Regions from separate parts of the Flexibacterium corallicola genome, predicted to be linked through region 1. Evidence: predicted binding sites of a transcription regulator. Region 1 holds the regulator's gene; the other holds the start of a gene.

Region 1 (5,395 bases):
GCATACTTCCAACAAATCGGGGGTATTGGCTATACACTTGGCAAGCCGGAGGTCTTGCAGCCCACTAACGGTTGGCACTTTTTTCTTAGTTTGGAACGCACGCGAAGCGCGCTCAAAGACCGTTTTCTGAGCAGTCTTCCAGCCTCATCTGGAGGCGGTTTGGCTGTCGCTTTACTGATTGGAGACAGAACTTACTTAAAAGAGGCGGATAAAGAAGCTCTGCGCCGCGCGGGCCTTGCGCATATTCTTGCGATCTCCGGGTTGCATCTGACGCTATTTTCTGGCGTGGCGTTTTTGGTTGTGCGCATACTCCTTTCGGTAAATAGGGCGCTGGCCCTAAGTGGTCATGTCTCCGCTATTGCATCAGCTTTTGCCCTTATGGCCGCATGTTTTTATCTGGCAATTTCCGGAGGGGCCATCGCAACGCAGCGGGCGTTCATCATGGTTCTGGTTGTCCTTATTGCCCAAATAGTTGGGAGAAAAGGCCTGACACTACGTTCTCTTGCCCTATCAGGTTTTATCGTGCTCTTGCTGGAACCCGAATCCGTGCTCTCCCCAGGGTTTCAAATGTCATACATTGCAGTTTTGGCTTTGCTTTCTGCCTATCAAATGAAACTAAGAAGAAAAGGGGGGGGATTGCCTGCTGGTAGCCGGACGCCAGCACGTGGATTGTTGTTGGTACCGTTATTCTGGCTTTCAGGAATCGCGGCAACATCAGTTATTGCTGGTATCGCCACCGCGCCGGTATCCCTTATGTACTTTGGTGAAATGTCCCCCCTTGGACTTTTGGGAAACCTGCTGGCCATGCCTGTCTTTACACTGGTTGTTATGCCTGCCGGTGTCGCCGTTTTTTTATTCAGCACAGTAGGGCTGGACCCGTTTGCCCTCTATGTGATGGGGAAAGGGCTGGAGCTTATCCTTTTTTTTGCCTATTGGGTTTCCTCAATTTCCGGTGCCAGTGGTTTACTGGGGCATCAAAGCCAAACTGCGCTGCTGTTGATATTACTGGGAATTGTTCTGGTCTGCTGCGTGCCGGGCAAGTTCAAACTGGTGTGCGTTATTCCGGCCTGTCTCGCGCTTTATGCTCAACTTCAATTTACACCGCCCTCACTCATTATTGCCGGTAATGGCAAGGACTTCGCCTTTTTTGGGGATGGTGGAGGGTTGAAAATCTCCTCCAAGCGTAAGAGTTTTACCTCTCAGACTTTGTTGAGGTTCTATGGTATTTCGCAGGAGGAGTTTCCTCATCATAAACTTGATGCCAAAGACGTAAACTGTGATGAGCAGGGCTGTCTTTATTATCTAAAGAGTCTTGAGGGGGAAAAAGCTGAGAGGTCATGGGAGGTGACAGACTCTCGAAAAATGATATTGGCCCACTCTAAAGCGGCAAGTGCGTTAGAGCAGGATTGTCGTCTGGCCCATATTTTAGTGACCACGTTTCAGGCTCCCAAAAACTGCGGGGCTTTGTACGTTGCAGACGCCCCAGCCTTAAAAAGAAGTGGGGCTGTTGCGTTGTGGCTTACAAATGAGGAAGGGCAGGTAAATATAGCAAAAATAAAAAAGGCCTACGGAGAAACTCGCAGGCCTTGGTATCCGGTTGTTTCCGAATAAGTCTTTGACTTAGATGTTAAGTCCCGGGAGGAGATGGTGTGGTTGTTTTATAAATCTGTCCGGCTCTTGTGTCCATTGTCTGGTAATATAGTCGAAGGGTGTTAGGCCCCGAAGAGCCTTGAGGCGCTTGGCGAAGTTATAGGCCTGAATAAATGTGTCCAGATGGGCTCTTAGTTCGTTGTGTGTGCGGTAATAGTAGCGCCGAACGGTTGCTTCTTTAAGGGTTCTGTTCATGCGCTCGACCTGGCCATTTGTCCACGGATGGGCTGGTTTGGTAAGCCGGTGGTCAATGTCATTTTGGGCACAAGCCAGAACAAATGCATGAGCACGAAACAACTGGCCTGTTGTGAGCAAATGTTGAACCTCACTGGCGTTCCAGCTGTACCCTTTGGGGTCAGTGAACTGGGTGCCGTTATCGGTCAGCACGGTATGGATCTTGTAGGGAACCGCTTCAATAAGGGCCCGCAGAAAGGTACTGGCAATCCTTCTGGTGGCTTTTTCAAAGAGTTTGACAAAGGCGAACTTTGAGGTTCGGTCAATGGCAACGAACAAATAGAGCTTGCCTTCTTGCGTACGAACCTCAGCAATATCAAGATGAAAGTAACCAATTGGATAGGCTTTGAAGCGTTTCTTGTTCGCTTTCATATCCGGTGGTGGCAGGCGCGAAATCCCATGGCGCTGGAATAAGCGATGCAGGGACGAGCGGGTCAGACGCGGGATCGTTTCCTGCAGGGCGTAAAGGCAGTCATCGAGTGGCAATAAAGAGTGCTTGCGAAAAGCGACACACGCCGCTTCTTCCGCCACGCTCAGGACTGTGGAGCGGGGATTCTTCCGCCCCATAGGTTGATCTTCCACGCTATTGCGATGTTTCCACTTCATCACCGTTTTGGGATTGATGTTATAACGCCGGCTCAACTCTTTGATGGTTGCATCCGATTTTTGTATGGCTGATCGAACCGCGTGAGTAGTCGTGGCGCTGCCGTGTAATACCTGTCCCATAAGTCCTCCCGAAATGATGAAGTCAATGTTAAACCGATTCCATCTGCTCGCGGGACTAAACATCTAATAACGTCGAAATAAGGCCACCAGCTTTCCTTGGATATGAACCCGGTCAGGTCCAAAAATACGGGTCTCATAAGCAGGGTTGGCAGCTTCAAGGGCAATGGAAGCCCCTTTTTTTCGAAGTTTTTTAAGAGTAGCCTCTTCATTGTCGACCAGTGCAACAATAATATCGCCAGTATCGGCACTATCGCCCTGCTGTATTAAAACTGTATCGCCATCCAAAATTCCAGCATCGATCATGGAATCACCACGCACTTCCAAAGCATAGTGCTCTCCGAGGCCAAGCATGTCCGCAGGCATCGCGATAGCGTGGCTTTGGTGTTGAATAGCCTCAATGGGGACGCCCGCAGCAATGCGGCCCATGACCGGAACTTCTATGGTCGGAACCCTATCCTCACTTACATTGTAACTTGAGGTGTGAGGATTTGGCTTGGTGCGGGTCCCTTCGATAACGTCCGGAGAAAAGCCGCTGTGATTTGCTTTCGTGTTTCGGGGTGCCTCTGCATTGTCAGGTAGCTTTAAGACCTCCAATGCACGGGCCCTGTTTGGGAGACGTCGTATGAAGCCTCTCTCCTCCAGTGCTGTTATAAGTCGATGAATGCCCGACTTACTGCGCAGGTTTAAAGCAACCTTCATTTCATCAAAGGAAGGAGGAATTCCGGTGCTGGTAAGGCGCTCGTTGATAAATAACAACAGCTCACGTTGTTTTTGCGTTAGCATATCAGGAGCTCCCCACTCACTTAGGTTATGTTCATGTTTGTTTCCCCAATTGGGGAAAGTACAAAAGGCGAACATAGATTACCTGTTCCTATTGTGTTCTGCAACCTAAAACTACGCAAACACGAGGCTACAAGAGTGGTAGCTATGAAATTTTGTGAATTGTGCGGGGTTCCTGTTAGGAAGCGCCCCTTGCGCCTCTCAGTGGAATTATTAAATCCGGTTGATGATTAGAGTACATCGTGTTCATTCGCATTCACGCTGTGCACTCTAACTTATTTATTTTGATTGAATTCTTGTCGTTTGACTGAACCCAATCAAACGGAACGCGCTTGTCTTATGCTTTTTTAGTGCCTTCAGTAATTATGGAGCACGGCCCACCCTACTGAGTCGGGTGGGCCGTGGCGGTGGTCGGATCGGGGGGAAGGCGAATGGCTTGTTTATCTGAGGAGACTACGAAGAAAGAAAAATGTAGTGTTCTGCCCGCCAGTCTTACCCGGTTCAATGTGAGTAGGTTTGTCTGGCAGGCGGTGATATTGATGACGTTCTCTTATTTATTGAGAAGGTCTTGAAGGAACGGCTTTAACACCGGTGCTATTTCGTCTCTTTCTAGCCCAAATGCGATATTTGCAGAAAGAAAGCCGGTTTTTGAGCCACAATCATATGTAGTGCCTTTAAACTCGATACCATGAAAAGCTTGCTGTCCCATTAAAGTCAACATGGCATCTGTGAGCTGAATTTCGCCTCCAGCGCCTGTTGCCTGTGTTTCCAGCAAATCAAAAATTTCCGGCTGCAAAATGTAGCGGCCGTTGATATATAAATTGGAAGGGGCCGTTCCAGGTGCTGGTTTTTCTACCATGCCGGTGATGGGGAAACTTGTCTCACTCTCAGGTGAGCCGCGCTCGACAACGCCATATTGGTGGGTCTGCTCCCACGGAACTTCTTCAACCGAAATTACATTACCACCATGAGAATTGTAGGCGTTTACCATTTGGGTAAGGCAGCCTACCTCACTTTTCATAATCATGTCTGGGAGGAGAACCGCAAAGGGCTCATTTCCAATAAGTTCGCGCGCGCACCACACCGCATGCCCCAAACCTAAAGGCTCCTGCTGGCGGGTAAAGCTGGTGGATCCTGCAATCGGTCGCTGCTCTTCCAGTAACTTTAGAGCTTTTAGCTTCTCACGGTTTTGCAGCGTCTCTTCAAGCTCGTAGGCCATATCAAAGTGATCTTCGATGACATGTTTGTTACGGCCAGTTACAAATACAATATGCTCAATACCAGCAGCGCGGGCTTCATCTACAACATATTGAATGACTGGCTTGTCCACTACTGTGAGCATTTCTTTGGGTACGGCTTTTGTCGCAGGTAAAAATCTGGTTCCCAATCCAGCTACAGGCAAAACGGCCTTTCGTATGGGTTTGTGTGCCATGGTTCCTCGTTTATACTTACATAGATCAGAGTGGACTAAATTGTGTTAACTGTCTGAGTAATGCATTGTTAATATTGGAAGAAAATTATTTTTCAATTCAATTTGACTATTAATCCCAAGATCCACTTTTTTTCAAGTTTTGTAATGCACTTCCGATCTCATTAAGGTACTACATTGAACGAGTATTGAACACCAAGGCAAATAATGATTGAAATCTTTAAGAGTGCCTCCCTTAAGGCTGGCGAAGTTATCATGAAATTCTATCAGGATAATGTGGAGTTTTCTGAAAAAACTGATGGCTCTCCTGTGACAAAAGCAGATCAAGCGGCTGAGGATGTGATTTTGTCGATTTTGGCAAGTCAGCTGCCCCAAACTCCTGTCGTAGCTGAAGAGGCCGTCGCGTCTGGCTCTATTCCCGACTATGCCGATGAATTCATTTTAGTTGACCCCCTCGATGGAACTAAGGAATTCATTAACCGCAACGGGGAGTTTACCGTCAATATAGCACTCATTCAAAATGGCAGGCCTGTAGCTGGTGTAATTTTTGCGCCAGCCTTGAGCGAGCTTTATTGG
Region 2 (5,395 bases), 960 kb from region 1:
CCGGGACGAGGCCAAAGCCCGAGCCGAAGCGCTGGGTGCGAAAGTCTCCGGCTCGGTCTCCAAGAAGACCGACATGGTGATCGCCGGTCCGAAAGCAGGTTCCAAGCTGACCAAGGCGCAATCCTTGGGCATCTCGGTTATCTCCGAGGATGACTGGTTTGATTTGACTAAAGATTTGTAGAGGGTTCACCCTTTGAAAACCAATAAAAGCTTCCCACCACATATGAAGGGATAAAACTGAATATAAGAGGGGTACAACTGAGCAAGGCCAAGTTGTGAGTTGAGGAGATGGCGCTATAGGACAAGCAGGCTCTTTACAGGTCAAACTCGTATTGCTAACAGCAGTTCCCCTTTTATGTGCTTTGGTTTTTGCGTGTTGGCTTGTTTATACGGTTTACGCTCAAGTGGACCGGCATGAGCGTTTGCGTCCGGTTATTGAGCTTTCCGACAGTGCGGATGACTTGATCCATCAAATCCAGCTGGAGCGCAGCCTCACTAGCGCGCTTATTTCCTCGCGCTACGGACGGGAGGAAGCCCGCAATCTGATAGGTCTGCGGGTGCAGATTGATGACCAGCTGGTGCAGTTCGAGGCGTTGGTCCAGCTGCTGCAAAAAAATAATCCGGAAGAGTTTAAAGGGCTTCAGCCTATTTTTGCAGTGGCGGGGCAACTTTCCAAAGTGCGGGAGCTGGTCCAAAACAAAAAAGTCTCTGCCAATACGGCAGTTGGCCTTTATAATCGTATTGTCGTTGTATTCATGCGGATTATGGCAATGGCAACTGAGGCGAGCCCTTCTATCCAGATATCTCAGGAGTTATTGCCACTTTTACAATTGGTGGGGCTTCGCGAGGCTGGCGGCTTGGAGCGCGGATATGGGGTTGATCTGCTCAATCGCCTGAATACGGAAAGGCCATTGGAACGTGCTTTCATGCCTATGCTGGAAGCTCTGGGTGCCGAAAAAGTTTTCATGCGCGCATTTGAGGCGGCAGCCACCCCAACGCAGATGGAAATTTTGATGAGAGTAACAAAAAGTCCAGAATTTCAGGACTTTAACGTGTATCGGCTTATCCTCTCCCAATTGCCAGAGACCCAAAACTCAAAAGGGATAACGGCTAGTTTATGGTTCGAGAGTGCAACAGAAAGACTGGATGAACTTTACCACCTTTCCGAGGAAATCGCAGAAAGAGCCAAGGCGGTCTCCGCCACTCAGTTGGCAACACTTCAAAAGCAGCTGCTGGCTGTTACCGTGATTGCGATAACCTTGATTTTTGCAGTACTTGTCTTTTCCATCATCAGCCTGACCGGCATTACGGGGGCAATGGCCAGGCTTCTCAAGTCCATGAGTGAACTGGCGAAGGGCAAGACCTATTTTGAAGTGCCGCAACAGGAACGGCGTGATGAAATTGGAGAATTATCACGGGTGGCAGAAGCCATTCGCATGCGCTTGTGGGGGCGGGAGCTGCGCAAAAAGGGCTTGGATAAATGATCGGCTTTGGCGCATTGCGCGTGTACACCGATCTTGCCAAACCCGCGCTTGGTTACAGGGACTTCTTAATCTGCGCCAGCATGTACAAATGGCTATGAATAAAGGCAACCAATATTCTGGCTGAGGCTGCTTGAGGGGTTGAAGAGGGCTGCTTTGCTTCAGGCCGCTGAATTGGCAGTAGGGCTTGGTGTCCTGCAATTTCTGTCTCTATGTAGAGCTGGTCAAAGGCGGGGCCGGACTGCATTTTTTCAAGTTCTTGAAAAGTTTTCTCAAGATTTTCCGGCCGCTTTGGTGCGTGTTTGATTATGGGTAATAAGATGCTGCCAACTGCTGCCTGCTCGTCTTCTTCGAGCACTGCAAACTGGCGGACTCTGTCAGAGGCGGCCTTGGTTTTTGCCATATGGCTTATTTCCAAAGAGAACATACCGATTTTTAAAGTGTTGGGTATATAGGCATCTGGCGCTGTGTTGGCAGTACTATCCGCCTTTGCCGCTACGGCAAGTAGAGAGCCAAGGGTGAGTGATGATAATCCAAGAAGTGTACCTCTTCTGTTGAGTTCACTTGTTAAAGAGGGCGTATTAAGCAGCATTGGAACCTACCTTTTATAGCTACGTATTTGTTCTGCGGTGCTCTTTGACTTAGCCTGTACAAGAGAGCTATTGGAGGCAAGGACAGGATATGGAGATGCTTAAGTTCCACTGAAACTGAATGGGAAAGTTTAGAGAGAAAAACAGGTAGTCTTGGATAATAGGGTGTGAAGGAGCTATGGGGGGCTCTCGCTTCCATCGTTTTGTTGCTATATTGTTCCTTTAGAAATAATGAATCGAGCTGGCCCCTCCCGCCAGCGTGGACCAAAGAAGCGATAGGCCCTATGGCGAATTCTTCCCGCTTGCCTGAAACAGGCGCAGCGCATGACCCCCAGTTTGACAGCTCCACCCCTCAGCCTCGTGAAGGGGGAATAGCGGCGCGGGCCATGGCGGCAAGACGGCCAAACGCTCCTGCTTATCTGGAGGGTTTGAACAGCGAGCAGCGCCGGGCGGTGGAAACCATAGACGGGCCTGTTCTTGTGCTGGCAGGAGCAGGAACGGGTAAAACCCGTGTGCTTACAACGCGTATTGCCCATATTCTAGCAATGGGGAAAGCCTCACCGGGTCAAATTCTGGCTGTGACCTTCACCAATAAGGCCGCCCGCGAGATGAAAGAGCGGGTCGGTTCGTTTGTGGGCGGCAATGTGGAAGGTATGGCTTGGCTGGGTACATTCCACGCTATTTGTGTGAAAATCCTGCGCCGTAATGCAGAGCTCGTTGGCCTGCAATCCTCGTTTTCCATTCTGGATACAGATGACCAGCTGCGGTTGATTAAGCAGATTATCAAGGCAGAAGGGCTGGATGAGAAACGCTGGACCGCCAAAACCTTTGCAGGTCTGCTTGATAGCTGGAAGAACCGGGGCTTGACGCCTGATAAAGTGTCGGCCGGAGAAGCGCAGGGCTTTGCCAATGGACTGGGGCGGCGCCTCTATGAACTTTATCAAGAACGCCTGTCCATCCTGAACGCTTGTGATTTCGGTGATTTGCTACTGCATTGTATCACCATCTTCCAAAAGCACAGCGATGTCTTGAAAAGCTATCAGCACCGCTTCCGTTATATGCTGGTGGATGAGTATCAAGATACCAACATCGCCCAATATCTCTGGCTTCGCTTGCTGGCTCAAGGGAACTCCAATGTGTGCTGTGTGGGGGATGATGACCAGTCCATCTATGGCTGGCGCGGGGCGGAAGTAGATAATATCCTGCGCTTCGAGCAGGATTTTGCCGGTGCTGTTGTCATTCGTCTTGAGCGCAACTACCGCTCCACAAGCCATATTCTTTCGGCGGCGTCCCATCTTATTTCCCACAATCAGGGGCGCTTGGGTAAAACGCTCTTCACCGATCAAACGGGGGATGATGAAGAGAAGGTGAGTGTTGCTTCTGCCTGGGATTCCCAAGAGGAGGCCCGTGCCATTGGGGATGAGATCGAAAGTCTTCAGCTTAAGGGGCATGATCTGAACCAGATGGCTATTTTGGTGCGTGCCTCCTATCAGATGCGTGAGTTTGAAGACCGGTTTGTGACGCTAGGCCTGCCTTATCGGGTTATCGGTGGTCCGAAGTTTTATGAACGTATGGAAATTCGTGATGCACTGGCCTATTTCCGCTGTATGATGCACCCCACCGATGATCTGGCCTTTGAGCGGATTGTGAACAAGCCAAAGCGTGGTTTGGGGGAGGCAACGCTGAAACTGGTGCATGAATATGCCCGTGAAAGCCAGATACCCTTGATGCAGGCAGCTGCAGAGCTGACACAAACAGAAGAAATGCGGCCCAAGGCACGCAACGCTTTGAAAGGTGTTCTGGATCTTTTTGACAGTTGGCGTTTACAGCTGGACACAATGAGCCACACGGAACTTGCGGAGATCATTCTGGATGAGAGTGGGTATACCCAGATGTGGCGTCAGGACCGCTCTGCCGAAGCGCCTGGGCGGTTGGATAACCTGAAAGAGCTTGTCCGTTCCATGGAAGAGTTTGAGAGTATGGCGGGCTTTCTTGAGCATATCTCCTTGGTGATGGACACGGATAATGATGCGCAGGAAGACAAAGTCTCCATTATGACCTTGCACAGCGCCAAGGGGCTGGAGTTTGACACGGTATTTCTTCCCGGTTGGGAAGAGGGCGTATTTCCTAACCAGCGCGCACTTGATGAGACAGGGCAAGCGGGCTTGGAAGAGGAACGCCGCCTTGCCTATGTGGGCGTAACGCGCGGGCGCAAGCGGGTGAAAATCTGGTTCACCTCCAACCGGCGTATTCACGGCTCATGGCAATCCTCTATTCCCTCACGGTTTTTGGATGAACTTCCCGCCGATAGTGTGGAAATTGTGGAGCAGAACTCCACCTATGGGGGCTATGGCGAACGGGGATCAGGTGGAGGCTATGGTGCCAGCCGCTTCGACGGGCAAGACCACTTCAACAACAGCTATTCCACCCCGGGGTGGAAACGGGCCCAACAAGCGCAGGCAAGTGGCCGTGGGACTGGCAAGTATCACGGCGGCAACCAGAGCAGGCGCGCGCAGCGAGCTGGGCCAAAAACCATTGAAGGGGAAGTTGTTGCCAAATCGATCAGCCCCGAGGCCTCTGCCTTTTCTCTGGGAGAGCGTATTTTTCACCTCAAATTCGGGTATGGCCGTATCGAGACAATTGAGGGTAATAAGCTCACAGTTGACTTCGAAAAGGCGGGTCTCAAGAAGGTTCTGGACGGGTTTGTAGATCCCGCCTGATTTTTCTTTGAGCCTAAAGCGTAGCACTGAGAAGTGGAAGGTGGTTTTCGGTTAAAGATACGCGCCCAAACAATAGGTTAGAGCAGTGGGCTGTTTCAATAAAACGGTTCACTACTTTGAGAAGACCAAAGCCTCAGACTCTATGCAGTCTGGGGCTTTATTTTTGGCCCCCTCTTTTTACTGGTGTTCGCAGGCCCGCAAGGCTATATGCCAAGGCAAACAAGCAATCTTGGAGTAAAAAATGGCCACAGTTCGCGTAAGAATTCCGGCACCAGAATTAGAGGCAAAAGAACTCTCCGATAAAATGGAGATGATCTTTGGGGATGACGGATTTCCTGTGGCCGTTTTTGAAAGTTCCAAAGACGGGACTATCTGGACCGCTGAAGTTCTTGTTCTGGAATCCACCGAAGATGAAGCACGCCAGATTGTGGAAGAACGGCTTGGTGCGCATTTGGAAGGTGGAAAGCTCCCGCAAGAGAGTGAAGTGGAAGCCCTGCCGGAAATCAACTGGGTTGCCAAATCCCTTGAGGGGCTCAAACCTGTTCGTGCTGGTCGATTTCTGGTTCACGGGGCCCATGACCGTGATGCTGTTCAAGCCCACGAT

The links. The regulator LexA, encoded in region 1, represses DNA repair genes until DNA is damaged. The targets are predictions, from matches to a motif close to TGTTCNNNNTGTGTTCNG.
Region 2: P6574_RS04015 (ATP-dependent helicase) is a predicted target of LexA. The motif match lies at 2,276-2,293, and genes of this name have one in related genera.

What each region holds. Positions count from the first base shown of each region.
Region 1 covers NZ_JARRCW010000001.1:1,826,022-1,831,416, forward strand. Annotated here, with positions in the region: gene P6574_RS08300 (ComEC/Rec2 family competence protein) at 1-1,611, shown strand, start outside; gene P6574_RS08305 (IS481 family transposase) at 1,621-2,610, opposite strand; gene lexA (transcriptional repressor LexA) at 2,674-3,393, opposite strand; gene galU (UTP--glucose-1-phosphate uridylyltransferase GalU) at 3,941-4,822, opposite strand; gene cysQ (3'(2'),5'-bisphosphate nucleotidase CysQ) at 5,027-5,395, shown strand, end outside.
Region 2 covers NZ_JARRCW010000001.1:867,072-872,466, forward strand. Annotated here, with positions in the region: gene ligA (NAD-dependent DNA ligase LigA) at 1-181, shown strand, start outside; gene P6574_RS04005 (nitrate- and nitrite sensing domain-containing protein) at 333-1,484, shown strand; gene P6574_RS04010 (DUF4142 domain-containing protein) at 1,537-2,073, opposite strand; gene P6574_RS04015 (ATP-dependent helicase) at 2,356-4,791, shown strand; gene P6574_RS04020 (50S ribosomal protein L11 methyltransferase) at 5,033-5,395, shown strand, end outside.